2 regions of the Bacillus sp. z50 genome follow, and region 2 is predicted to be linked to the other one. Evidence: a T-box and tRNA genes for the amino acid it is inferred to sense, from the RefSeq annotation. Region 2 holds a T-box; the other holds one or more tRNA genes.
What was found. The T-box of region 2 lies ahead of trpS (tryptophan--tRNA ligase). A T-box ahead of a tRNA ligase gene usually reads a tRNA of that ligase, here a tRNA-Trp.
Positions count from the first base shown of each region.

Region 1: it has a tRNA-Trp gene. The T-box ahead of trpS (tryptophan--tRNA ligase) is inferred to sense a tRNA for this amino acid. The anticodon was not compared.

Region 1 is NZ_JBZFQL010000002.1:31,793-46,425, reverse strand. It holds gene AC4G3N_RS06095 (FtsX-like permease family protein) at 1-1,362, shown strand, start outside; gene AC4G3N_RS06090 (alpha/beta fold hydrolase) at 1,705-2,439, opposite strand; gene AC4G3N_RS06085 (hypothetical protein) at 2,911-3,399, shown strand; tRNA gene AC4G3N_RS06080 (tRNA-Leu) at 4,165-4,246, shown strand; tRNA gene AC4G3N_RS06075 (tRNA-Gly) at 4,254-4,328, shown strand; tRNA gene AC4G3N_RS06070 (tRNA-Leu) at 4,343-4,428, shown strand; tRNA gene AC4G3N_RS06065 (tRNA-Arg) at 4,447-4,523, shown strand; tRNA gene AC4G3N_RS06060 (tRNA-Pro) at 4,532-4,608, shown strand; tRNA gene AC4G3N_RS06055 (tRNA-Ala) at 4,622-4,697, shown strand; tRNA gene AC4G3N_RS06050 (tRNA-Met) at 4,731-4,800, shown strand; tRNA gene AC4G3N_RS06045 (tRNA-Ser) at 4,811-4,903, shown strand; tRNA gene AC4G3N_RS06040 (tRNA-Met) at 4,951-5,024, shown strand; tRNA gene AC4G3N_RS06035 (tRNA-Asp) at 5,030-5,106, shown strand; tRNA gene AC4G3N_RS06030 (tRNA-Phe) at 5,123-5,198, shown strand; tRNA gene AC4G3N_RS06025 (tRNA-Thr) at 5,243-5,315, shown strand; tRNA gene AC4G3N_RS06020 (tRNA-Tyr) at 5,328-5,411, shown strand; tRNA gene AC4G3N_RS06015 (tRNA-Trp) at 5,420-5,493, shown strand; tRNA gene AC4G3N_RS06010 (tRNA-Gly) at 5,584-5,657, shown strand; tRNA gene AC4G3N_RS06005 (tRNA-Asn) at 5,747-5,821, shown strand; tRNA gene AC4G3N_RS06000 (tRNA-Glu) at 5,825-5,896, shown strand; gene AC4G3N_RS05995 (V4R domain-containing protein) at 7,081-8,931, opposite strand; gene AC4G3N_RS05990 (VOC family protein) at 9,138-10,082, shown strand; gene AC4G3N_RS05985 (alpha/beta fold hydrolase) at 10,094-10,921, shown strand; gene AC4G3N_RS05980 (acyl-CoA dehydrogenase family protein) at 11,069-12,259, shown strand; gene AC4G3N_RS05975 (acetaldehyde dehydrogenase (acetylating)) at 12,332-13,207, shown strand; gene dmpG (4-hydroxy-2-oxovalerate aldolase) at 13,220-14,233, shown strand; gene AC4G3N_RS05965 (flavin reductase family protein) at 14,336-14,633, shown strand, end outside.
Region 2 is NZ_JBZFQL010000004.1:47,818-62,450, forward strand. It holds gene mecA (adaptor protein MecA) at 1-433, opposite strand, end outside; gene spxA (transcriptional regulator SpxA) at 693-1,088, opposite strand; gene AC4G3N_RS12800 (GNAT family N-acetyltransferase) at 1,444-2,025, opposite strand; gene AC4G3N_RS12805 (hypothetical protein) at 2,318-2,506, shown strand; gene AC4G3N_RS12810 (putative glycoside hydrolase) at 2,760-3,947, opposite strand; gene AC4G3N_RS12815 (ABC transporter ATP-binding protein) at 4,131-5,078, opposite strand; gene AC4G3N_RS12820 (ABC transporter ATP-binding protein) at 5,080-6,150, opposite strand; gene opp3C (oligopeptide ABC transporter permease) at 6,169-7,197, opposite strand; gene opp3b (oligopeptide ABC transporter permease) at 7,197-8,126, opposite strand; gene AC4G3N_RS12835 (peptide ABC transporter substrate-binding protein) at 8,252-9,907, opposite strand; gene AC4G3N_RS12840 (DUF3899 domain-containing protein) at 10,267-10,647, shown strand; T-box leader at 10,695-10,933, shown strand; gene trpS (tryptophan--tRNA ligase) at 10,980-11,969, shown strand; gene AC4G3N_RS12850 (YjbA family protein) at 12,361-13,122, opposite strand; gene AC4G3N_RS12855 (DUF2268 domain-containing putative Zn-dependent protease) at 13,228-13,998, opposite strand; gene fabF (beta-ketoacyl-ACP synthase II) at 14,120-14,633, opposite strand, start outside.

The DNA of each region.
Region 1 (14,633 bases), on a different contig from region 2:
ATTACTCTTGGGATTGCTTATACTGTTATTTTAAAGTATGGTTTAACAGAAAGTTTGACTGTCACGTGGACCTGCGTTGGACTGGGGTCACTTGGAACGTTTTTGTTTTTTATGTCTCTTTCTGGATTTGCTCTTAATATGCTGCAAAGAAATAATACTATATATTTTAAAGGCTTAAATATGTTTGTTCTACGCCAAATAAGCAGCAAGGTAAATACAACCTTTGTATCCATGACTATCATTTGCTTAATGCTCTTTTTCACAATTGGTGTTTTATCAACAGGATTTAGCATAAAGACGGCGGGAGAAAAACAGCTTGTAAATCAAGTGCCGTATGATGCAACATTCTACCTGTATGGAAAAGAAGATACGCAAATAAAGAATATAGATCAAGCGATTGAAATATTGGGTATGGACTTGGATGAGATGGGTGAAAATAGTTCCTTTGAATTATATGAAGCGGATTCTACGTATAACGAATTATTGCGTCCTTTTGCAAATGCAGAGTTAGAACAATACTTTGATATGGCAATCTCTCGTAAAAAAATCTTATTGATGAAAGAATCTGATTATGTAAAGCTTTTGCAAATGCAAGACATTGAACCGAAAACGTTTAATAAAGGAGAAGTACTCCTCATATCAGATGATGAGACTTATTTTGATGCAGTGAATGCCTATATTAAAGAAAATCAGTCCATTAAATTGAACGCTATGGATTATACGATTGTTAATCGTCAAGTAGAGTACGTACAATATATAAATGATTATCCAGGAAGAGTTGCATTTACCGTGATTGTTCCAGATCAAGCTATTGAAGGTATGACACCTAATATGTCACTGTCTAATGTTAATTACAGTAGTAATAGTCAAGTGAATGAAGACGAGCTTTATCATTTAACTCAAAATGAAGAAGTTTATTCTAAATATGGTTTTTATGTCAACGTAATGACTAAGCAAATGTTGTATGACCAAAGTATTGGATCGTCTACAATGATTGTCTTTATTGGTATTTATCTTGGGATTGTGTTCCTCATTTCAAGTGCAGCTGTACTGGCGCTTCAGCAGTTATCTGAAGCGAGTGATAATATGGAGCGCTATAGCATGCTAAGAAAAATAGGTGTAACAAGTAAGGAAATTAACAAGGCGATATTCGGTCAGGTATTTATTTACTTCATGATGCCATTGTCTTTAGCAATCATCCATTCGATTTTTGGAATTAAAGTGGTCAATCAGGAACTTCTGATGATGGGTCAACCTTCCGTTTTCATACCGGCTTTGTTTACGGCGTTAATTATGATTATTGTATATGGCGGTTATTTCATAGCAACATATTCAGGGTACAAGCGCATTGTGAAAAATTAAAAGAGAAGCTGTGTCAAAAATGAGTTGTTTTGGCACAGCTTTTTTACTGTTTAAATTAGAGCTTGTAGGTGATTTTAAATTGCAAAATTTACTGTTTCAGAACGAATATCTGAATCTATGGGGAATCATACTAGTAAAAGGAATAATGGTTCGAGATTATTAGTAGTGTAATTGAATAAGTGAAAAACATCTGTGAAGAGACTATGGGTTTTATTTAAAATAGTCAGAAATAATAGCGCTTGTGAGGCGCGGTTACCTCAAATGAAAGATAAAAGTTTAAAATAGCCCGCCCGTAAAACGGGTGGGCTATTACAGTATCAGATATGTTAAAAAAATCGGCCCTTATCTTTGATATTGATTCAGCCATTTTAATGTTTCTTCTATTATTTCATCCTGCTGTTCTTTTGCTGAAATCGTAGATTTTCCGTCTCCATCTTGCGTTCCATACATACCGAATTGGGCATGGTTTCCGCCTTTAACCTCATATAAGGTTGCTTCAGACGAAAGCAAATGTTTTGTATCAGCTATTTTATCAGTAGTAGTTAACCCATCAAACTCGGCATACAGGGAGAGGATGGGGAGATCAGTTTCTGAAAAATTACTGGAATCACTTGGATAGGAACCCAATAAGATTAAACCCCTTACATCTTCGAGATGATCGTATGCATAAGATGCTGCGGCTACGCCGCCAAGTGAATGCCCACCTACATACCAATTCGTTATATCGCTGAACTCATCTATAATTAAATCCGCCTGATTAATATCGAGTAGGGCAAAGTTCAAGTTGACTTTCGGGACAATCACCAAATAACCTTTATCCGCTAAACCTTGGGCATAGTAGCTATATGCTTCAGGCTCCACTTTTGCTCCAGGATAAAGAATGATCCCGCTTTTTGGTTTTTCTATAGGTTCGAACACAAGCCAGTTTTCTTCCGTCTGTATGTCATCCAAATCTACATATGATGTAACTTCTTCTGATGCTTTGTACGTTTGTTGGGACCAAAAATAGAAGCCCGTAAGGCCCAACACAAAAATAATCAATAGTATACCTAAGCTAATTGTAGTAATCTTCTTCATAAAATGCCTTCTTCTCTTTCATTAATGATATACAATTTCAATTTTAGCATAAAGAACTTCCGTGCTATGTATAAATTCTTTCCAAACCAACAAAGCAGGTGGTTCGGTTACTTAATCAAGTAAGATTTGTAAGTCTACTTCGTTCGCTGAATCGACGCGCAAGGCAAACGCCAGTTTTTTCACCAATTTTTAAGATGTGTCGGAGCAAGCAATCACTAAGGTGTTCAACACCATCATGGAAAGCAGGGTGATGCATCTGCTTGTTTTTGTAAAAAAGAAGGTACCATAGTAAAACAGCTATTAGAAGGCGAAATATCTGAGGCCTTCCCGCTTCGGTTTTGAAGGAGCATCCGAATGTCATTACCATCGTCGAGAAGCTATGCTTGGAGGAACTACCATGATTTAGTAGAATGAAAGAAAATAAGCCGGGTGGGGGAATGTTCCCGACGGTCTCTTTTGGAGGGGAATGACATGGTTGGCGTAAAAACGGTGAATCTTGACGGCGAAGAAATCCATATTTTTAATAGTGCGATATATATTTTGGAAACTTCATCCGGATTTTCATTGGAGCTCGACATCATCGTGAGCGAGGTAGCCCTAAAGAAATATAGCAGTCGCGAGAGCATTATCGCTGAAATTGAGCTGACCGATAACCGAGTAATCAGCTCATTCATGTACATAAAATCAATTCCTGGTCGTCTCCCGCAGTTGAACTTGAATTGCGTGATCGATGATCCCTTTGAGCACCAGGGCATTGACCATATCGATGAGAACCAGATTGATTTTCCAGACATTGACAAGGGGATTTCCCTTGCCGACATCAGGAAAGTCGAGATGCCTGATGAAAAGATCACCCTTAAGCTCACGCTGCCAATTGACCAAGTCGAATGGCTTCGCGGAAAAACATCAAAAGAACTCAAACAGATATTTAAAGCTATTATCTATGACCATATGAATTAAGTATACCTACATATTTTAAAGAAAATAGAGGGAGACTGATGAAAGAACTGTTTCTATAGGCTTGATTGGTGCATACGAAGCGAAGAATGAGAGTTACTTCTTCATTACCAATTGGTAATCAGGAATGGAATCATAAAGCAATAAATATCAATAGCGATAAAAAAGAAGTGAACAATTATTAATGATCAATAGGATTGATATTTCAACTGTATTTAATGGTAATTACACGGCAACTTTTTGGTTTTTGATATTAGAATCATTAAAGGTATTGTTAAGTAGGTAAAAGTTAATTGGAAAAACGAGAAAAAAATCTCTAAAAGTTAATATTCAATTCATGAAATCTTCAAAAGTTATATGGAGAAGGTAGGAGATTTTTTATACTAGAATTGGTATCTATATTTCTAATGGTGCTAGGAATATCACTCTTTCCGTTTCAAACTGTAACATGATAGTTATGCCTTCCTAAGATAATTTAAAATATAAATAGGATAATAAGGATCTTGAGTTGTTTATATAGCGTATAAGCAAGGGTTCAAACAACATATGAGGAACCTGTATCCCTATGTATGATAGATGTATTCATGGAATTTTAATCTTTTTGATATAAGAAGAAAAATAAATTAATATTACCATATATTACTTATTGAAATATAGATAAATACATATTAGAATAATAAAGCAGTCAACGAGAGGGTTTGAAATTAATCAATTAGAAGCTCGAGGATTGCAGGTACAAGTCCTTTATGGCTCACCATCTATAAACATGCGGGTGTGGCGGAATTGGCAGACGCACCAGACTTAGGATCTGGCGCCTTACGGCGTGGGGGTTCGACTCCCTTCACCCGCACTTATATGCGGAAGTAGTTCAGTGGTAGAACACCACCTTGCCAAGGTGGGGGTCGCGGGTTCGAATCCCGTCTTCCGCTCCAATGCCAAGTGATATGCCGGGGTGGCGGAATTGGCAGACGCACAGGACTTAAAATCCTGCGGTAGGTGACTACCGTGCCGGTTCGAGACCGGCCCTCGGCACTAGTTTTTTGCAAGAATGCGCCCGTAGCTCAATTGGATAGAGCGTTTGACTACGGATCAAAAGGTTAGGGGTTCGACTCCTCTCGGGCGCGCCATTCCTTTGCGGGAAGTAGCTCAGCTTGGTAGAGCACTTGGTTTGGGACCAAGGGGTCGCAGGTTCGAATCCTGTCTTCCCGACCATTCTAAAAAATATGGGGCCTTAGCTCAGCTGGGAGAGCGCCTGCTTTGCACGCAGGAGGTCAGCGGTTCGATCCCGCTAGGCTCCACCATTACTTAAACCCAATAGGATTTTGATTTTGGCGGTGTAGCTCAGGTGGTTAGAGCAGACGGCTCATAACCGTCCGGTCGCAGGTTCGAGTCCTACAAGATACACAACCTATATGGAGGAATACCCAAGTCTGGCTGAAGGGACCGGTCTTGAAAACCGGGAGGCGGGTTAAACCGCGCGGGGGTTCGAATCCCTCTTCCTCCGCCATATATACCTTAAATACCTTGTAGTATATGGAAACAAATTATTATTGTCGCGGGGTGGAGCAGTCTGGTAGCTCGTCGGGCTCATAACCCGAAGGTCGCAGGTTCAAATCCTGTCCCCGCAATAAATGGTCCGGTAGTTCAGTTGGTTAGAATGCCTGCCTGTCACGCAGGAGGTCGCGGGTTCGAGTCCCGTCCGGACCGCCATTTACATAATGAAGTTGGCTCAGTAGCTCAGTCGGTAGAGCAAAGGACTGAAAATCCTTGTGTCGGCGGTTCGATTCCGTCCTGAGCCACCATTATAAAATAAGTTTTAATATGTTTAATCTTACCTAAGTATTATGCCGGTGTAGCTCAATTGGTAGAGCAACTGACTTGTAATCAGTAGGTTGGGGGTTCAAGTCCTCTTGCCGGCACTCAAAATAATCGGAGGGGTAGCGAAGTGGCTAAACGCGGCGGACTGTAAATCCGCTCCTTCGGGTTCGGCAGTTCGAATCTGCCCCCCTCCACCATTTATAATAGGGGCATAGTTTAAAGGTAGAACAGAGGTCTCCAAAACCTCCAGTGTGGGTTCAATTCCTACTGCCCCTGCCAATAAATATGGCGATTAGAGAGAAATGGTTAACGCATCGGATTGTGGTTCCGCCATTCTTGGGTTCGTTTTTCATCAGCCCTCCCATTGTTGCGGGTGTAGTTTAGTGGTAAAACCTCAGCCTTCCAAGCTGATGATGAGGGTTCGATTCCCTTCACCCGCTCCAAAAATATCATAATGGGCCTATAGCTAAGCTGGTTAGAGCACACGCCTGATAAGTGTCAGGTCGATAGTTTGAGTCGCCCATACTATTATTCCGCAGTAGCTCAGTGGTAGAGCACTCGGCTGTTAACCGAGCGGTCGTAGGTTCGAATCCTACCTGCGGAGCCATTTGGCCCCTTGGTCAAGCGGTTAAGACACCGCCCTTTCACGGCGGTAACACGGGTTCGAATCCCGTAGGGGTCATAAAACCATGTACAAGATGTACATGGTTTTTTTATTTGCCACCAAACTTCTGATAGCTGTTGACCTGCAATCTTTTATCTTTAGTGTGACCTACGGATGCTTATCAGATTCTAATGGTAAAAGTTGAGAGAAAATTCCTTTTGAGTAAAACGTAATAGGTTTCTAAAGGCCTTATATGTATCAAAATGAAAAAATAGATAAAAATCTAGAAACACGCATAAAATATAGTATGAAAATAGCAGTGCACACCTTCATTCAATGTGCACTGTTTTTATTATTCCCTCAATTCAATTAATAAGCTAACTTATCCCGCTATATTTTACATTTATTCCTGTCTATTACATTGTGATATATTTACTATATGAAATATTAAAGAGGTGCTTTTGATTGAGTGACAAAGCAGTTGTTTGAATAACCGTGAATAACCTGCGTTTTAAGGTTATCCGTGATTATAAAGAGTATGAGAAAACTTGGTCCAAGTCATCCCTTGAGGAATACGGGGAAGACGTGTATGTAATGGGGGAGGGAGAAGAGGAGGATGCTATCCTAAAAATACACAGGAAAAACCGTAGGCGATGCCGATAGCACACCTCCCGATCCCGATGAATCCATAAGGGAGTGGATTACCTACTCGTATGATAACGAGAAACATTCCCCGACAATCCCAGATTCAAAGGTGATTACAGAAGGAGATTCACACGTAGAAGTCAGGCTCGATGAGGACTCGAATCGGTTCGGTGAACATTTTGGATTTAACAGAAATAATGGAGACAGCTGAATCCAATGGAAACACTGGGCTTGTGCAGTATCGTGTGCAGCTTCTGTGCAGTATTTGTCCAATGTATAAAAATACAGGAGTAATGGGTTTTTACTGAAAATAGAAAAAGGCTCAACACCTTGATACACTTGGGGTTAAGCCTGAAGTATGGACCCCACCCTGTCAATTTACTATTCTGAATCTTATACACAATATATGCATAAATAGAGTCCAAACAGTCCATTAATTCAGGGTGCCATTGATTATTTATACAAACTGAATCTCTTAATTCCGTTGTTTATAGAAACCCATAGTATCAATTTGAATTCTTAGAAAAAATATAGACCAGAAGCAAGGATCTGTGCGTTTGTTTAATCTGGATTATTAGTATGATATTCCTCTATATCAACTTTTAGCCGCCATTGGATTAACTATTTGTAAAATCCACAATAAAATTACTGTCTTGAGTATTGCTAGTCTTAAAATATATTTCCATCGCTTTCAATAAAAGAAGGATTTGGAAATTCTCATTAGGATCCTTAAAATCTGTCTTCAAATACTCTTTCAAGTTTTCTAGTCGATAGAGAAGTCCACTCTTTGAAATCTTTAATAAGCGTATCGTGGATTCAATTTTTAAATTATTATTTAGATATATATATAAAGTTTCTAAGAGCTCAATCCGTTTTTGTTCCTTTAATGAAAAGATTCCTGCAAATCGATTATTCGCAAGTTGCTTAATATGTTCTATATTTAAATCATTAATAAATATTGATAAAACACTAATATCTTTAAATGCAGTAATGGATGCGTTGGGGTTGGAGATGAGAGCAATTGCAGCCTCATTATAGTGAGAGTTTGCCTCCAAAATGCTATGTCCTATCTCGCTGTAACCAATTTGAACAGGATAATTAGGGAATTGTTCCATTAAAGCTTCTCTTAAATTACTAAAAACCTTCTGAACCATAGAATGATCTTTTAGAGGATGAAATAACAAAATAACTAGTTCCATCTCCTTAAAAGAAATAAGTATACGCTGTTTTTTTAAGTGTTCCCGAACAAAGTTTTCAAACTCTTTTTGAATCCTATACATATTATTATTCCTTCTCACAATAGCAACGGTGTATAGTTGGTTAATATCAATATTAAAGTAGCGAGACCTAGAAAGAATCTGATTTATATCTGATAAACGTTGATGCAAAATATCATTAGTAAACTTGGATTCACTCTCTGCTTTTGATTTTTCTATAATAGAATTCATCATAAGTAGAACAGAAATTACATTTGTCAATTTAGATAGTATTAAATAGTCATATGATGAAAATGTTGTTGGATGCATCGATATAACTGACAAATATGCAACGACTTTATTTTTAATGACAATCGTGTTTGTTAAACGAACATGATTATCTAATTGAACAACCTTTTTTGTAAAAGGAAGTTGCTGACGCTTTTCAAAAAAATAAGTACCTAATTGATTTCTTTCATTTTGGTCATATATCTGCATATCCTGCTCAATTAATTGTCTATCGATCTCTGATAAATTAGTAGAATGTATAAAGTTATAAAATATATCTTCTATTAAAAAGGTTCTGCCAAAAATTTTTTCAGCTTCTTTAAATATATCCTCTACTGTTGCTCCATCAATAATCGCTTGAATCATTTCACTTTGAATATTGCCAAGTTCAATCAGATCAAACGATACTTGATTTTCAGAGTTTTCATTTGATTCATCAGGTAAAGGGTTAACAGTATAAAACTCCCATGTACAATTTTCGTCACCTCTTGCTACACAGGTTTTCTCAACTACCTTTACTTCAAACTGAAAAATGGTGCTCATATAGCCAGTAGCAAATCCCATAAGTGTATGACAAACTGGTACATCACTTTGACCAAAATAATCTAGATGAACTTTTGCCTCGTAAGACTGTAACCACGTTCCTATACCATAAACAGCCTTAACTGATTTATCACCATAAAATTCAATATACCCTTCGAAAATCGAACCGTTTATATGTCCTTTTTCACAATGAAGAGTAGGCCCTTGTTTAAGTAGATCTTGTATATCGAAATATTTTTCTCTCATTCGGTGAGCTTCTGAAACCCCTAATTGATACCCATAATTAAACATTAATTTTGTTGCTTTCTCTATCCCATTTATTTCAATGATATCTGCTTTTAGAAAACTTAAAGCCTTAACGATTGCAATATTGTCGATATCTTTCTCCCTATTTTCAAGATGAAAAGTAGTCCTTTTTAAAGAAATAACACGTTGTTCCAACCTATTCCCCCCTTAATTGTAAGAAGTGCCTCAAAAAATATTGTTATTTCTCTCTTAATACTAAAATACCATAAAAAAGAAAAAACCAAACGAAATATACTGAAAACGCTTTCAAATTAATACAATTAGTCTGTTTTCAGAATATTTTATATCTAATATATTGAATGTGTAAATGATAAAAAACAAACAAAAAAGGGGAAAAGAAAATGTTACCAGAGATTGCTAAACTAGGTCATATTGCTTTAATCACACCGGATTTAAAAAAATCACTATGGTTCTTCTCTGAAGTCTTAGGTTTAGAAGAAACAGAAGTAGTGAATGGTACACATTATTTACGTGCATGGGGAGATTTTGAACACCATACACTATCGCTAAAACAAGGGGAAAAATCAAAAGTAGATCACATTGGTTGGCGTACAAAACGTCCTGAAGATGTAGAGAAATTTGCTGAATTACTAACTGAGGCTGGAGCAGAAGTGAAGTGGGTTGAATCGGGTGAAGAAGCAGGTCAAGGAAGAGCAATTCGCTTTGAGTTACCCAGTGAGCATCCATTTGAAATTTATTATGAGATGGAAAAAACGCAACCAGATCAAGACCGCAAATCCGTGCTAAAGAACCAACCTTATAAATCTTGGAGAAAAGGTGCTTCACCTCGTCGTATTGACCACGTGAATCTAGCGACTTCACACGATCCATCAGTAATTCATAAATGGTTAATTGATAATTTGGGATTTAAAATGCGTGAATATGTAGATTTAGGAAATGGAGTTATTCAAGCTGGTTGGTTAAGTGTAACTCCATTGGTTCATGACATAGCTGTTATGGCTGAACCGGAAGCTAAAACACCTAACCGTTTACACCACCTAGCTTATTGGTTTGATAATGCCCAAGATATATTACGTGCAGCTGATATTTTAAGTGAAAATGGAATTGAGCTTATTGGGCCAGGTAAACATGGTATTTCACAGGCAATTTACTTATATGTAAAAGACCCAGGTAGTGGTCATCGTGTGGAACTATTTTCAGGAAGTTATTTGATTTTTGAACCTGATTGGGAGGCTATTAAGTGGACTCCTGAAGATTTAAAAGTTGGTTTAACTTATTGGGGACAAGATCTTCAGGGAATGGATGCTGATTCAACAGAAGCATAGGAGGGACTATAATGAGCTATTCAACAGAAACTTTAGATACAGGTCGGTTTCAAACGTTCTATTGTGAAGCAGGACAAGAAAATGAGGAAGTAATCGTATTCCTACACGGTTCAGGTCCCGGAGCGAATTCAGTAAGTAATTGGCAACATATTTTACCAGAGCTTGCAAAGAACTATCATGTGATTGCTCCTGATATGTATGGATTTGGAAATACAAAACACCCCGAAGTACACCCAAAATCATTTTGGGAATGGACTCAGCTACGCGTTGAGCAACTGCTTGAACTACTTGATAAGAAAAACATAGAGAAATTCAGTCTCGTAGGTAATTCAATGGGTGGTTATGTGTCGTTAAATGTTGTTATGTATGCACCTGAACGAGTGAAAAAAGTTTTACTTATGGGCAGTGCTGGTGGAGAAACACCGCCTACTCCGGAAATAATACGAATGGTTGGTTTTTATAAAAACCCAACGTATGAAAACCTACGAAACTTAACAAGTTGGTTTGTTTATGATCCTGCAACGATTCAAGATTCATTAGAAGATATTTTAGAAATTCGATATGAAACTATTCAACGTGAAGAGATTCGCAATTCCTATTTGCAAAATATGTTCCCTATGCCTGGGGAAGGTCATATTCCTCCCAATGCATTACGTCAAATGAAACAACCATTCTTACTACTGCATGGTTTTAATGACCGATTTGTTCCAAAAGAGAGCAGTATTAATTTGATGGAACATTTACCTAATGCAGAGCTTCGTTTATTTACACAGTGCGGACATTGGCTGCAGGTAGAAAAGCGAGAAGATTTCATTAAAGCAGCTAAAGAGTTCTTCTAGTTAACTAGAATACAATAACGTGAGGTCACTAAAGAAGAGATTTTAATGTTTTTTAGTGGCCTCACCAGTATTTAAAACTCCGAATATAACATCTTCGCTAACTAAGATTTGTTATAAACTTGAAAACGTATAATAGGAGGGTTATAAATGTCAGTTGATACAAAGCAAAAATCCAAAGGATTTACAGATGTTGAACTAGAGCTTATTGAAAAAGCACGTGAAGCAGGCCTACTAGCAGAATCAGAAGTAGCAACTTCCGAAATAAATGCCTCTGTTTCTCGAAACTATGTTAATAAGTTAATTGAATCAGGAATTACTCGTGCAAATCTACCGAAAGAATATGGTGGTCCACAAATTTCGTTACGTGGCCTTGGAGAAATTGTACGTACTATCGCGTACCATAATATCTCAGCTGCATGGTTAGGTTATTTCTTCCCTTTACACAACTCCTTAACAGCACACCTTCCACAAGAAGGTAGAGACGAAATTATAAATTCAAACGGTTTGATCGTGGATGTTTTCGCGCCAGTTGGACAAGTAACCGTGGTTGATGGCGGTGTTCGCTTAACAGGTACTTATAACTATACAAGCGGTGTTAACTTTGCAGAATGGATTGGTTTAGGGGCAATTGCTCAATTACCTGAATCAAATCAACCAGAATTAATTATGTGTTTCATGCGTAAAGATGAAGTGAAAGTAAATGAAAATTGGGATACATTTGGTTTACGTGGTTCAGGTAGTAACCAAGTGATTGCAACGGAAGTATTTATTCCAAGAAGACGCGTTTTAAGACTTGAATTAGCGAATGATACACGCCGTCCACCGGAGGGTTCTAATTATGATCCCGATTATCCTTATTACCATGTACCATACTTCTCTGCATTCTATCTTGGGTTTCCAAATATGGCATTAGGTGGAGCTAGGCGTTTGCTGGATGAATATAAAAAGAGAACAGAAGCACGTGTTCGTCTACATGGAGAAAATGAAAAAGATTCTCCTCGTAGTCAGCGAATTCTAGCTAAACTTATGTTGGAATATAAAAAAGCGAATGGTTTAATGGAACAATATTACGATCTATTAGCAACTTATGAAACAGAAGGTCCATACGAAAAAGGGGAGTTTTCTTCACTACGTGCAGAAATTATTAAAATTTGTCAAGAAATCGCTACGACAGTAATGGTCTCACTCGGTGGGGCATCTCTAACAAAAAATGACACAATTGAAGTGTTTGTACGAGACATCATTGCCGTAGCCACACATATAACGTCTCTATATGAAGATGCACTATACACATATGGTCGTAATTTATATGGCTATCAAGGAATTGGTATGGGCTAATTCACCTTAATAACGAGTCAAAAAATGAATGTTTATTCAATTGAAATATGAGTAAACAAGGGGGATTTAGACATGGCAAAATTAAAGGTAGCCATTTTAGGGTCAGGCAACATTGGTAACGATTTGATGAAAAAAATTCAGCGGTCCTCTTTTCTAGAGTTAACGGCTGTTATAGGGATCGATCCCAACTCCGAGGGCTTACGAAAAGCACGTGAAGCAGGTTTTCAAGCTATCGATACGGGAATTGAAGGCTTTCTTCAAACTCCAGGACTTGCAGATGTTGTGTTTGACGCAACTAGTGCTTATGCACATGTGAAGCATGCAAAGCTACTAAAAACTCACGGTAAGAGAGTAATTGACTTAACCCCAGCAGCAATTGGACCACTTACAGTACCAACAGTGAACCTTTACGAACATCAACAAGCAGATAACGTAAATATGGTGACATGTGGTGGACAAGCAACAATTCCAATTATTTATGCAGTATCTCAGCTTTATGAGGTAGAATATGCGGAAATTGTTGCCACAATTGCAAGTAAAAGTGCTGGTCCAGCAACACGTGCGAACATTGATGAATTTATTGCAACCACTTCACGTGCCATTGAGGTTGTCGGCAAAGCAAAAAAAGGAAAAACAGTTTTAATTTTAAACCCTGCTGAACCACCAATTATGATGAATGACACGATTCATCTGTTAGTAGATCAGCCGGTAATCGATAAGGAAGCACTGATTGGCTCACTTGGAAAAATGGAAAAAGCAGTTCAACAATATGTTCCAGGGTATCGCTTAAAAACACGTCCATACATTGAGGGAAATCGTATCACTGTATTCCTGGAAGTTGCCGGTGCTGCTGATTATTTACCTGCTTACGCTGGTAATTTGGATATTATAACAGCTGCAGCTATTAAAATTGCTGAGGAATGGGCAAAGGCAAAGACCACTGTGTAAAGGAGGAATACGATGAAACGCGATATTATCATAACAGAAGTAGCTTTACGAGATGGCAGTCATGCGGTCCGTCATCAATTTACAGTTGAGCAGGTTAGGAAAGTTGTTGCTGGCTTAGATTCAGCAAACGTACCATATATCGAGGTTGCTCATGGAGATGGTCTTGGGGGATCGACGGTTCAGTACGGCCATTCACATACGGATGAGTTTAAGCTCATCGAGGCTGCTGTAGAAACTGCCGGAAATTCAAAAATCGCTGTACTTTCCTTACCAGGAATTGCAACGAAGCCTGATATTAGACTTGCAGGAGATTTAGGTGTTTCTATGGTTCGCGTCGCTACACATGTCACGGAGGCAGACGTTTCATTACAGCATCTAAGCTTAGCGAAGGAGCTGGGTCTAGAAACAGTTGGTTTTCTAATGATGTCCCATATGGCTGAACCAAGTAAAATTGTAGAGCAAGCAAAAATTATGGAAAATGGTGGAGCAGATGTCATTTATATTGTAGATTCTGCAGGTGCTCTACTTCCAATTCAGGTAGCGGATCGAATAAAAGCATTGAAACAAGAAATAAACGTTCCTCTAGGTTTTCATGCACATAATAATTTGTCACTGGCTGTGGCAAATTCATTAACTGCTATTGAACATGGAGCTGATCGTATAGATGGCAGTATCCGTTGTTTAGGTGCTGGTGCTGGTAATACACAAACCGAAGTACTAGTAAGCATATTGGATAAAATGAATATTGTTACAGGAATTGAATTATATAAAATAATGGATGTAGCTGAAGAAATTGTAGCGCCAATTCTGCCAACACCTCAAGAGATTACACGCGGTAGCTTAGTATTGGGGTATGCGGGTATTTATTCAAGCTTCTTATTACATGCGCAAAGAGCTGCAGAAAGATTTGGTGTAGATGCACGTGATATTCTCATAGAGATCGGTAAACGTAAAGCAGTTGGTGGTCAAGAGGATATGATTTTAGAGGTTGCTGCGGAGTTGAAAAGTGGAACAGTAAAGGCTTGAAAATTATTTTTAAGCAAGTTTTGAAGATCCTTTATGTTTAAATACGAATAATAGGCTATCCAGTAAATCTATAAAAGTTAAATCATTAGGGGAGGTTCAAAAATGGATGATCGTTTATTTAGAAGTGCAATGGGTAAATTTGCAACTGGTGTGACAGTCATTTTAACAGACCTAGAGGATGTAACACATGGAATGACAGCGAATGCTTTTATGTCCGTTTCACTTAATCCAAAATTAGTAGTGATTTCGATTAAAGAAAACGCACGTATGCTATCTAAAATCCAACAAGCCAAAAAGTTTTCAGTCAATATTTTAAGTTCTAATCAGGAAGAAATTTCTAAAGTATTTGCAGGTCAAATTAAAGATCAGGAGGTAACATTTAATCGTTTAACAGATGTAC
Region 2 (14,633 bases):
TCGTTTTACTTAATGCAATGACATCTTCAAAGTCTTTAAATGAAAGGACAAATTCCAATGTATCATCCTCTGTTATTTGCTCATCTATTGCTTGGTTAGTTTGAAAATGCTCTTCAAGCATAGACTCTATCTTCACATCAACGGAATTGGCGGGATCATCAATTGGCAAATCGAATTTATGGCCATCCTTGGATAGATGCGCTCGAGTAACTAAAATCTCCAACCCTTTTTCAAGTGCTTGGATTTGAATCCAAAGTGGGCCTTCAACAGTAAAATCCTCTTCTTCATGCACTTCATCCATCATTTCCCAGAAAAGTTCCTCACTTCGATCACGATTATACCAGATCTCTTCTCGATCGAAGCCTCGCTTTTCAATATCCCCATATGAAATGTAGAATTTTACAGTATTCTCATTAATACGTTCGATTTCCATGATTCACTCTCTCCCTTCTGGTTTGAGGTAATTGAAGGGATATACCCCCAAACTAGGTTGTTATATCTTTTCCCTGTTTTTAAAAATGTTAATCATGGATGTTCTTTTTATAAAGCAGGTGGTAGTTATATTTTATGATAAATAGTAAATAGTGGGAAACAAAAAGCCTATATTTCATAAAATAATTATGTCTAATAATTTAAGATACACCAAAACCCCCTTCGCTGTCCAGGAAGGGGGTTTATGAACAATATAAAAATTAATTAACTAAGCGCTGTGCTTCTCGAAGTTGAAATGTTCTTACTTTACGAGGTAAAAATCGTCTGATTTCATCTTCGTTGTAACCAACTTGCAGACGTTTTTCATCAATGATAATTGGTCTTCTTAATAATCCGGGATTCTGTTGGATGATATTAAACAATTCCTGTAAAGGTAAATTATCAAGATTTACATTTAACTTTTGAAAAGTTTTCGAGCGTGTTGAAATGATTTCATCGGTACCATCTTCAGTCATACGTAAAATCTCTTTTATTTCATCAAGACTTAATGATTCAGAAAAAATATTACGTTCTTTATATGGAATATCATGTTCTTCTAACCAAGCTTTTGCTTTTCTACATGACGTACAGCTAGGTGATGTGTAAAGTGTAACCATTCCCTGTCACTCTCCCTATTCTTTAAGTTCCCTTATCCCGTTAGAGCTATATATTTAACATTTCACAATGCTTATGATACTATCTAAATTAAAATAATTATAATTAAGGAACATATAAAATTATTATACATGATTAATAATGGAATGTGTAGAGATTTTTTAGAAAATGTTTCCGGGTTTACTAAACATTAACCTTACTATCATATTATTGAAATAATTGTTATATTACTCCATTCCTTTGCCCTATTTCATTTGGCCTGTGTCTCTTTTTTTAAATAATTTCTATTATTTATATACCCTAGAGCGAAGCCGTTAAACATTTGAGGTAAAAAGAAAACAAGCTGAAGTTAAATCTTCAGCTTGTTATTTCATCTAAAATATCACATTTATTTTCTTTTATTTTCAAGGCTTTCTCAGTTGGCCGGTATTTCCCTCCATATAATTCTTCATCCTTATAAGTATGCAAATCACGATAGATTTCTTTCATTCCATCTAATACCTCTTGATCCATATGCTTATCTGCTTCCGGACTCCAATAAAGAATCTCCAATTCTACATCTTTATTTGTAGCGAGTGAATTTTTAACATAGGAGACGGTATGCGCATGCTTAAAACCCTCTCGTTTATAAAATCGTAATCTTTTCTCTGAATCCTCTTCCGACTCATTTATCGGCTCTACTTCTAAAAAGATTGGTTTTCCCTTCAATTTCAGTTTGTCCAAAACCTTTTTTCCTGTACCATTTCCTCTTGCATTACCCATCACATATAAGTAATCAACAAAGATAAAGTTCTCTTTCTCTGCATATAATAAAATATGATTTTTCCCATTATCAAGGAAGTAGTCCTTTTGGCCATGATTTAACAGCATGTTTATATGTTCTTCTGATTTCATTTCCTCTTCCGGAAAATATTCACGCAATCTTTTATACCAACTCATCTGATGTATCTGCTCCTTTGTTTATCTAGTTCGTATCTAGTAATTTTGATTTTACATTCATACATATTCTTATAGGTTGTAAATGATAGGTGTTACCTATCTCATGGATTAATAGTTTAGAACAAGCATCCTGCCTATTCGCATGATTTTTTCTATCTTCTAAGGTGATATATTTTATTAAATGTATAAAATTTAGCAACCAAGTTACCTTTTCCCTTTTCTCCCACTTCTTAATCTATTACAATAAAAATGTAAAGAAATTTACACAGTCGAAATATAAAAGGAGGAACGAATGAGCGAATATATCCTTGATTTTATATTGGTATCCTTTTTAATTATTGGTCTAACTGCTTTTATGGGTCCATTAACAAATGGTATTGGAAATCTGATTTTCGGCAGGCACAAGCGTTCTGAGTTTGTGATACAAACGAACAGATCAACAACCGGATTTAATAAGGTTGGCGGCAAGAAAAACAAATAACCATTTCAATTTCTTAACCTTCCTAACAGAGCTGTATTCGCGTAGCGAAATAAACTGCATAATCATCACTGGCTTTAAACATTATTATAAATGGCGGATGCAGCCAGTATTCTACTTCTTAAGAACCTGTTGATAAAATTCCCCAAATTATACATTACTAACAAAAATTCTCACCCGATTGGAGTATGAAATAAGCTAAAGAAAAGGATTGGCTTTTTTTAGCCAATCCTTTGTTTCAGCTTATATGATTTTATTATTGTTTATAGTCTACTCCGGAGGTATAACGGTTTCCTGAGTTCCATAATAAATACTCATTGATTCCTTCTTCTTTTAACGCTCTAATTTGATCTTCTACTTCTTTTTTTCCGTATTGCTTATAATTTCCTTTACCTAGCCATGGTGCCGTAAAATCCTGAATCCAAGGCCTGGAGATTGGCGGACTCTCTAAACTGCTCAATTTTTTATTCTCTAGTTTTGCGTATTCTTTTACAAGTTTATATGGTTCTAAATCTGGCTTGGCAATTCCAAAATAGGATGTCCAATGACTCGGATAGATCATAGAAGAAATGACATCAACATGCTCAGATATCTTAGAGAAGTTTTGTCCTATCCCAGGCGCTTCTGGAAGAGTAGCAGAGTAGCCAAAAATATCAACTGATACCTTTACTCCATATGGCTCTAATTCACTCTTAGCATACTCTACAAAGTCTGTAACAGCATTTACTCGATGCTGAACATTATCTACAGCTTTATCTCCGTAATTACCCACTGAGTATTTCAATTCTTTATCGCGATTCTCAAATCCTTCGGGAAAGCGAACATAATCAAATTGAATTTCCTGAAAACCCATTTCAGCTGCTTCTTTTGCAATCTCAACGTTATATTCCCATACATCTTTTACAAATGGGTTAACAAATGATTCTCCTCTGCCATTTTTCCATACTTCTTTTCCATCTAAAAATGACCATTCAGGTTTTTTATTTGCCAAATAACTATCCTTAAAAACCGTCACTCTGGCAATCGGATAAATTTCTCTTTTTTCCATATCCTTTAATAATTTATCTGGATCTTTAATTAGATTTGTTCCAGCTTCAGCATATGGCTTAGATGCATCTGGTTTATAGGTTAATTTACCGAAGTCATCTTTTATATCAATCACCATCGCATTCAAATCTGTTGTATCCACTAATTTTGCCAGTTCTTTATATTTACTGCCCCCTGCAGAATTTCCTGTCACATAAATGCCTCTTACTGCATCAGGATATGTAAATGAATATTTCGATTCTTTTATAAATCGTTGCATCCCCTCAGGAAGTTCCTTGTTTTCTAGAACAATACTCTGTCCACTATGTAGTAAAAACTCTTTTTCAGCCTCTGTAGCAGCATATGATACCTCTGTAAACAGTGTCCCTATCATTAGGATTGACATTAACACTGCCATTTTTTTAACCAATTTCATCCCCCACATCACTCCTTCATGTCACTATTATTATACCTCCTATAAATATGAAAAAACATCTCACTTCCCTCTTTTTCCAAAAATACATCAAAAAGGCTATCCACAGAAGGATAACCTTTTTGCTACATATTCCAAATAAGACTCGTGAACCACAAACGGTTCATACTAATTTTTTTTGATATATGTTTTTTTATATTGCTCAAATTCATTTAATGAACACAATACATGATGTCCTGGTGCAATCTCACGCATTTCTAGTTGTTCATTTTCATCATAACCATGAACGTCCGGATTATACGGTTTTCTTCTACGCGTGCGTTCACTTTCCGGATCCGGCAGAGGAATCGCAGAAAGTAGAGATTGTGTATATGGATGCATTGGGTTTTTATATAGATCTTCACTGTCTGCAACTTCTACCAATTTACCATAATACATAACACCAATACGGTCACTGATGTATTTCACCATTGACAAGTCATGCGCGATGAACAAATATGTTAACCCTTTTTCTTTTTGAAGCTTTTTCAGAAGGTTAACAACCTGTGCCTGAATGGAAACATCAAGCGCTGAGATTGGCTCATCGGCAATAATAAATTCAGGATCCACTGCGAGTGCACGGGCAATCCCAATCCTTTGACGCTGACCACCAGAGAATTCATGCGGATAACGACTCGCATGCTCACGGTTAAGTCCAACCGTTTCAAGAAGATCGTATACGCGTTTCATACGTTCTTCCTTATTTTTCGCTAATCCGTGTATATCAATGCCTTCAGCAATAATATCGCCCACAGTCATACGAGGATTTAATGAAGCATAAGGATCCTGAAAGATCATTTGCATACCTCGGTTAAATTGCTTTAGATCCTTACCTGATTTTCTGCCATGGACTTCTTTCCCTTTAAAAATGACTTCTCCGCCACTCAAATCATATAAACGGATAATGGATCGCCCTGTTGTAGATTTGCCACATCCAGATTCTCCCACCAGACCGAATGTTTCACCTTTATAGATTTCAAAAGATACATCGTCCACCGCTTTAACCATATTCGGTTTACCAACATTAAAATATTGTTTAAGTCCTTTGACTTCGATAATTTTTTCTTTTGTAGCCATATTAGTTAACCCCTCCTACTTGTACAGGTTTTTCAAAATTGGAGGCCATATGGCGAATACGCTGTTGGACTAACTCCGGTGGATTTACTTTTGGTGCATCAGGATGTAGGAGCCAAGTTTTTGCAAAATGAGTATCTGAAATCTGGAACATAGGCGGTTCCTTTTCATAATCAATTGCTAAAGCATAGGGATTCCTTGGTGCAAATGGACACCCCTTCGGTGGATGAATCAAATCCGGAGGAGTACCAGGAATCGCTGTAAGCTCAACATCCCCACTATTATCTAGGCTAGGCATTGAGGATAATAGCCCCCATGTATACGGATGGCGCGGATCATAGAAAATTTCATCTACCGTTCCAGTCTCAACAATTTGTCCTCCGTACATAACCGCTACACGATCAGCTACGTTCGCAACAACTCCTAAATCATGTGTAATAAAGATAATGGATGTATCAATTTTATTTTGTAAATCCTTCATTAATTCTAGTATTTGGGCCTGAATGGTAACATCCAAGGCTGTTGTTGGTTCGTCTGCAATCAGCACTTTTGGATTGCATGAAAGAGCAATCGCTACAACTACACGCTGTCTCATTCCGCCTGAGAATTGGTGAGGATATTGGTTCATACGAATTTCAGGCTGGGCAATCCCTACTAATCTTAAAAGCTCGATAGCTCGCTCACGGGCAGCTGCTTTGCTTAAATTTTGATGCTTGATTAACCCTTCCATAATTTGCTTACCGACTTTCATGGTTGGGTTTAAAGAAGTCATCGGATCCTGGAATATCATTGACATTTCTTTACCGCGAATTCGTTGCATTTCTCTTTCAGTCATTTTAACAAGGTCACGATTTTCTCCAAAAAGTATTTGTCCCTCTTTTATACGTCCTGGAGGATTCGGAATTAATCTCATTAATGCCTTTGTTGTAACGGATTTTCCGGAACCGGATTCTCCAACAATTGCCAATGTTTCTCCTTTGAACAAGTCAAAACTAACTCCACGTACAGCTTTAACCTCACCACCATAGGTATCGAAGGAGACATGCAAATTTTTTACTTCAAGTAATTTCTCCATTATAATTCTCCTTCCCTATTATTTTCGCATTTTTGGATCAAGCGCATCACGGAGACCATCAGCCAATAAGTTAAAGCTTAAGATTAGTATACTGATAGCTAAGGATGGAATGATCAATAAATATGGATATGATTTTATATATCTAAAACCGTCATTTACTAAAGAACCCAAAGAAGCTTCAGGTGCAGCAATTCCCAGACCAATAAAGCTTAGGAATGCCTCGGTGAATATGGCTCCCGGAATTGTAAACATCGATGTAACAATAATGGGTCCTAATACATTTGGTAGTAAATGCTTGAATATTAAGCTTCTATTTGAAGCACCTAGCGTTTTCGAAGCCAAAACATACTCTTGATCTCTTAATTTCAGGAATTGCCCCCTAACCATCCGAGCCATTCCTATCCAACCGGTTATAACCATGGCGAGTGTAATCGAAATTACCCCAGGTTTTTCGAAAATTAGGATCATTAAAATAACAACAATTAGATATGGAATACCGACGAGCACTTCAATAATACGCTGCATGACAGCGTCAATTCTGCCTCCAAAGAAACCGGATATCCCTCCATAGGTTACACCAATGAAAAACTCAATTACGGCTGCCAATATAGCGATATACAAGGAAATCCTTGCGCCGTACCAAACCCTTGTCCATTGGTCACGCCCTAAATCATCTGTACCAAACCAGTGATATCTGTCTTCAATACCATTTTTTTCATAGACATTCACACCATTTTTATCTGTACCATCAAATGGAAGCCAGCTGATATTTTCCAACCCCTGAACACGAGGCGGCAATTTAGAATTTGCTATGTCCTGTTGCTTATATGTGTAACCAGACGTCATTGGTGCAAAGATTGCTAAAAGACCGAAGATCACAACCATGACAAGTCCAAAAATTGCACCTTTATTTTTAAGTAAATGTCTCCATGCATCCTGCCAAAATGTTAGGCTGGGGCGAACGATTTTCTCTGCTTCATGAGATTCTTGCCCTACAACCTTAAATAATTCTGGAGAAAGGTTTTCTGTCTTTAGATTATTTTCCATTATTTTTTCCCCCCAGCAAGGCGGATACGAGGATCAACAATTCCATACATGATGTCCACCAAGAAGATTACAAGAATAAATAGTGCACTATAAAAAATCGTAGTACCCATAATGGTTGGATAATCATTCATATTAATAGAGTTAACAAATTGTTCCCCTAATCCAGGAATAGCAAAGATTCGTTCAATTATTAGTGTTCCAGTCATAATATTGACAGCCATTGGTCCAAGAATCGTAATAATTGGAATCAATGCATTTCTTATACCATGCTTAAATACTACAGCTACACCAGATAAACCCTTTGCTTTTGCAAGAGTAATATAATCCGATCCCATAACTTCTAGCATTTCAGACCTCATAAAACGAGCGATGCTTGCTATAACCCCAGCGGAAAGCGCCAGTGTTGGCAAAATCGTATATTCGAATCCATCCCAGAAAGCAACCGGGAAGATTTGATTTTCAACGGCTAAGAAATACTGTAAAAATCCTGCAAAAACGAAGGATGGGATCGAAACACCCAGGACAGCAATAACAGTGGCACCATAATCTATCCATGTATTATGACGCAGTGCAGCAGCTATTCCTAACATTAGGCCAACAATCGTTCCAAACAGCAAAGCTTGAAAACCCAGATGGGCAGAATTTGGAATCCGTGTAGCAATTAATTCTGTAACCGGTCTGTTGTCATATTGGAAAGAAGTACCTAAGTCCCCTTTAACTAAATTTGTCATATAAGTGACATACTGCTTCGGCACTGGGTCATTCAGTCCATATTTTTCATAAATAATCTCTTTTTGTTCAGCAGTAAGCTTTTCCTGATTTTTCAGCGGAGATCCCGGCAGCATTTTCATCAAGAAAAAGGTAGCAGTTGTAATAACAAATAAAGTAATAATCATATAGAATATCCGTTGTAATGTATATCGCAGCATTATTAGCCCCCCTTTTTCAGTTTTTGGCAATTGTTTTTCTATTCTGAATTTTCTCCTATAACTAGGGAAAAGGAGAGCACATGGCCATTTCAGGCATGCACTCTCCCATTCAGGCACACGAGCTATTATTCCTCGATTGATACCCACTTGTAACTGTAATCTCCGCCAAAGGCGTGGTTGTATAGATTTTTAACTTTATCCTTCGATAGGAATGAAAGTCCGCGTTGATAAAGTGGGCTGATGGCCGCATCTTCTTCAATTAGGATTTTTTCTGCTTTTTGAAGAGCTTCCCAACGTGCTGGCAAATCACTTAATAATGTAGATCCAGCTTCTTCGACCAATTTGTCATACTCAGGATTTGAGTATCCCATTTGGTTATGAGCTCCATCAGTTACGAACATATCGATGAAAGTCATAGGATCTTGATAATCTGGACCCCAACCAGCATAAGAGAAGTCATAATCACCTTTAGATTCTAATTCAAGTTTTTGCTTGAATGGTTGTTGCTTAAGGCCAACTGTAAGTCCTGGAAGAGTAGTTTCAAGCTGTTCTTTGATATACTCACCAGTTTTCTTAGCAGAGTCACCATCATAATTCAGCAATTCGAGCTCAACTTTGGATTCGCCGATTTCTTTCAAGCCTTGTTCCCAAAGCTTTTTAGCTTCATCTTTATTTGTAACGTTCATATCTCCGTTAGCTTCACGGAAATCTTTTCCGTCCGGACCTTTAACAAAATCACTTGGTACCAAGTAGTATGCAGGTACAGATCCATTATTTAAGATTGTTTTTACAAAAGCATCTTTGTCATAAGCCATATCAATTGCTTTACGGATATTAACATTTGCTAATGCTTTGTTCTTTTGGTTATAACGAAGGAAGTATACAGAAGTATCTTTTTCCGTACCGAATTCTTCGCTATCTTTGTAGTTATCAACGTTTTCAGCAGTCAATCCTACACGATCAATTTTACCTGTTTCATATAAGTTTACGGCTGTGTTAGTATCTTTTACGATTTTAAAATTGATTGTTTCGAGCTTTACAGTATCTTTATCCCAGTATTGATCATTTTTAGAAAGTGTGAAACTTTCTTCATGTTTCCACTCAGACATCGTGAATGGTCCATTATAAAGTGTTGTATCTGCTTCAAGACCAAATTTTTCGCCTTGTTCTTCAACAAATTTTTGATTTTGTGGCATGAATGTTCCGAAAGAAAGTAGAGATTGGAAATAAGGGATAGCATTTGTTAGTTTAATTTCAAGAGTGTAATCATCAAGCGCTTTAGCACCTAACTCTTCCACTTTCTTTTTACCAGTGTTGATTTCTTCAGCATTTTCAATTACATACATCATGTATGCATATTCAGCAGCAGTATCAGGATTTACAGCTTTTTGCCAAGCATAAATGAAATCGTGAGCTGTTACAGGATCACCATTTGACCATTTAGCATCTTGGCGCAGTTTGATAGTGAAAGTTTTTCCATCTTCACTTACTGTTGGATCTCCCTCAGCAACACCTGCAACAACTTTATCTCCCTCACCTAAACGGTAAAGACCTTCCATCGTATTGTTCATAACGTTGAAAGAAACAGAGTCAGTAGCCATTACAGTGTCCATAGACGGAATTTCAGAAGTTTCCACTAAGTTAAGTACTTGTTCAACGTCTTTCTTGCCTTCACCTTTATCATTGCTACCTGTCTCTTCGTCTCCGCCGGAACAAGCTGCAAGGAAAGTGCTCAAAGCAAGAATCATTACAAGAAATAATGAGATTTTTTTTGCTTTCATACTAGTAAATGACCTCCCTATTTTTTACTCTTCTAATTTTCAGAAGATTTCGTAACCAATCATAAAACGTTTCAGAATTTTTTGCAATCATTTTTTTACATTTTGTTTACGAACATATGTCATTTCGAATACAAGAATTAACAACAAACCTTGATACACCAATGTCTGGGTAAAATATCCTATAAAAACAAAAAAATTATATTTTTCAGATAATTCCAACCAGAAAAGCATATTTAATTAAAATGAAACGTTATGAATATAATAAAATTTTATAAATAAACTTGCAACTTTTAATTTTTAAATTATTGGTATAAAATTTAAATACACTTTATAAAACAACTTATATTCGGAGGAAACCCATGAAGTCTTCACAAAAAAAATTTCTTTTATTAAACGGTATCAGCCTTCTAATTTCAATTATCTATTCAATTAATATAAAAAGTCCCTTTCTGCTTTCATTGATTGATAGCTATTTTATGATAGGCCTCTTTTATGTTTGTGCCGGCGCTCTCCTATATGTAATAGGAGGAGGTTTCTTTTCTTTCTTTTCCTACTCGTTTAAAAAATTCTGGAAAATCAATTCAAAAAAAGAAGAATATATATCTGAACTAGAAGGCGATTCTAAAGATAAAGGCCCGAATATGGAGGTACTTACCTTTTCCTGGACTAGCCCTTTACTTTATGCAGGTATCTTTTCATGTGTCATTACCTTTATTTGCTCAATTATTTTCTTTGGATAGTTGCTTTTCTAATCAGGTTTAAGTAGAATATCATTACTTAATATTTATTATAGGCTATGACAAAGAGTAGTAAGGTAGTACAAGGTTTTCAGAGAGTTTGTGGTTGCTGCGAACAAACAGCCCGTATACCTGAATGGACTTTTAAGCCTCCTGTAGGAAAAATGACAGTATGACAGGACGTTTGCCCGCGTTACTGGGCAAGAATATCTTTTTGGATATTCCTGAGTGGTTTATGTATAGAACGTAAACAATTAGGGTGGTACCGCGAATCCCATTCGTCCCTTTTAATAGTGGAGACGAATGGGATTTTTTATATTGAAAGGAGAATGAAAATGAGTATTATTTTTTCTGGCATTCAGCCAACCGGTCTGGTGACCCTTGGTAATTATATAGGAGCATTACGGCAGTTCGTAGAATTGCAAAATGATTCCCATTGTTACTTTTGCATAGTTGATCACCATGCGATTACGGTTCCGCAGGATCGCCTCGAACTAAGAAAGAACATTCGAAATCTTGCAGCCCTTTATCTGGCTGTTGGGATTGATCCTGAGAAAGCGACAATTTTTATCCAATCTGAGGTTCCCGCTCATACAGAAGCCGGATGGATTATGCAATGTAATACTTCTATTGGTGAACTTGAGCGAATGACTCAATATAAAGATAAATCTAAATCACAGGTATCTGTTTCAGCCGGTCTTCTGACTTATCCTCCATTGATGGCTGCTGATATCCTTTTATATCAAACCAACATTGTTCCAGTAGGCGATGATCAAAAACAGCATGTTGAATTGACACGTGATATTGCTGAACGCTTCAATAAAAAATATGGAGATGTCTTTACAATCCCTGATATCCAACTACCTGCTTCAGGGGCGCGAATCATGGCTTTACAGGAGCCAACCAAAAAAATGAGCAAATCCGATCCAAATAAAAAATCAACTATTTCTTTATTAGATGATCTAAAGCAGGTTGAGAAGAAAATCAAGAGTGCGGTTACGGATTCAGAAGGAATCGTGAAATTCGACAAGGAAAATAAACCAGGTATTTCAAACCTTCTATCCATTCACTCTGCACTAAGCGGTGAAAGCATAGAATCCATTGAAAAACGCTTTGTAGGTAAGGGATATGGAGATTTTAAAGCAGAGGTTGCCAATGTAGTGGTTGAAACACTACGACCTATTCAGGAACGTCATCAGGAATTACTGAATTCCCCTGAATTGGATGAAATCCTCGACAAAGGAGCTCTCGAGGCAAATAAAGCTGCTAATAAAACATTACGAAAAATGAAAAACGCAATTGGTTTAGGTCGTAAAAGAAGATAAAGATTGTTCTAAATTAAAGTGCTGAAGCTAGATTTGTATTGAATCTAGCTTCAGCACTTTTTTATTATATTCGACTTCAGGGCCTAGGAACTCGAGTCATAAGCAAATACTCTGCGGAGGCCAACAGGATGTTGGTCACAAAGACGTTGCCACACGATGTGGCGCTTTTAGTCTTCGTTCCTTAAGTTAGTTTCAGGTTTTTATTCAATCTAGCTTCGGCTCCTAGCTCCTCGAGGTCATAAGTGTAGCCACTACGGGAGGAAAGAGCGCCTCCCTACGTGCCTCCTCTTATGCTTGTCGGAGCTGAACAGTCGCCTCAGCTTTTTACTTAATCTAGCTTCGGCTCCTAGGAGCTTGAGTCATAAGCTTTTTATATAAAAAAAACCATCCATTACAGCATGGATGGTCGATCTCCTACTTCTATTTCCCAGAGCTTTTCGAAAAATGGTTGGCCTTTTATTAAACGTTCACATAACATGGCGTGTTTTTCTGACCAGCCTATCTTCATTTCCGAGTATAGCTTGTGCCATATTTCATCAAAATCCATTTTTAAAACTGTGGAATATTGTTCAGGCGCCCATTCTGTATACCAATAACGAATTTCAGCTGTATTGCTTGAACTTTTTAATTGATCAAGTACCATGAACAATAATTGCTTTAATTGACGTTCCTTGCGTGTTAACCCCAGCATAAAATCAGGAGATGGGGAAAGGATATGATACTCTTTCTTCTGATAATCTGTAATCATTGACTGATAGTCATACTGATGCGCATCCACATTACGTACCATATCATAAGCCAATTGCTCCTGCCTTGGAATTAATCTACTCTTTCGGATTGGTATGGTGTATCCTATCGTATCAATAGCAATGATGCCTGTCCCATCTGTAGCAACAAAACAATAATCCATCGGAAGTCTTTCATGATTCTTCCGAATATACGCCTTCTTATAAACATCCTGTAGAAGACTTGAAGGCAATTCCAATAAATCATTTTCAATGTAGTGAAAAAGAACCGGCTCCAACTTCAAAAGCGGAACCTGGTCAAGTAACTCAACCGTATCCTCTTTCCTCCACTCGTGAAAGCTGCAAATGTTATAACTGTTTTCTTCACCTTCAAACCAATTTACCCAAACATCATGGAGATACAACATTCCCGAATATCCCTCACTTCTATCCTATTTGTCAATCATTATAGGCAAGTTTCCTGTAAAATATTCCTTGTATGAGTGGCAAATTGATTTTCTTTGCATAGTGAATTATCCATTGATTATTTTATCAGTAGAAAGACCAATCATATCCCTAGTCTTCATGGAATGAAGATCTGCATAATCCTTTACAAGTTTGTAACCTGCCGCATATCCGGCCATTTTTGGCATTGTACCATGCCCAAATAACAACTTATCATGAAGGGGATCAGATCGCTTCATATCAAAGTTCGGTTTGAATTTTTCTGTAATCAGTTCTTCGATTTCCTTCGTTTGATAATTGGTTATCCAAGGCGCCAAATACGATTCACCGCAATATTCTGATACCGCAAATTCTGCAAGACCCTCCATAATAATAGAGTCTGCCAATCTATGCTTAACCTGCCCCCCCAGGGATTCCAATCTCGTTGTATGATGATATTCATGGACAAATAGAGCTTCCAGTTCTTTATCCTTCACCTTCTCCGATATAAATAAAAACAATTTATCAATGAAAGCAATCCCTGATTTATGTTTATTGGGAGAGCGAAATAAGCTGAACACTTCACTTGCCATCGGAAATAGGAAAATAGGAATATCCGGACCATCCCATGCTTTTTTATATTTTTTATGATAAAGTGCGATTCTATGCCACACCTTCCGTTCCTTCATATTTTGATATGTCTTGTTTGTTTTTAGGTTGGGCTGGTATAGGCCAATTCTATTTAAAACTTCAATTAGAACATGTTCTCGCATATTTACTGTGTCTAAAATATTCTCTTCTATTTTTAACCGATCATTAAAGGACTCCTCCAACCATTTATCCGTTCTGATAACTCCCATCCCATTCACCTATCCTGTTTATATTTGAATAGAGCATTATATGAAAGGATATATTTTATGGGAATCAAAATAGCCTCCCTTTTTGGTAGATGATCCAAAAAGAGAGGCCGCTTGAAGTTTTCTATCCGTTATATTTTTTAAAAACGATTGTGGCATTGTGGCCGCCAAATCCAAGTGAATTACTCATCGCACAGTCAACTTGGCGTTTTCTTGCTTCACCCGGGACATAATCAAGATCACACACGGGATCCGGTGTTTCAAGATTAATAGTCGGTGGAATGATACCATTCTTGATTGCCAAAACCGTATAGACTGCTTCAACGCCACCTGCTGCTCCCAATAAATGACCGGTCATCGATTTTGTTGAACTTACTGCCAGTTTATAAGCGTGATCACCAAAGACTGTTTTAATGGCCATCGTTTCATAGGAATCATTGTATTCTGTGCTTGTTCCATGAGCATTAATATAATCAATCTGTTCCGGATCAAGACCTGCATCATCAATAGCCATTTTCATCGCTCTTGCGCCACCTTCTCCTTCAGGGGCTGGAGCGGTTATATGATGGGCATCCCCTGTTGATCCATATCCGACAATTTCAGCATATATCGGCGCATTTCTCGCAATTGCATGTGAT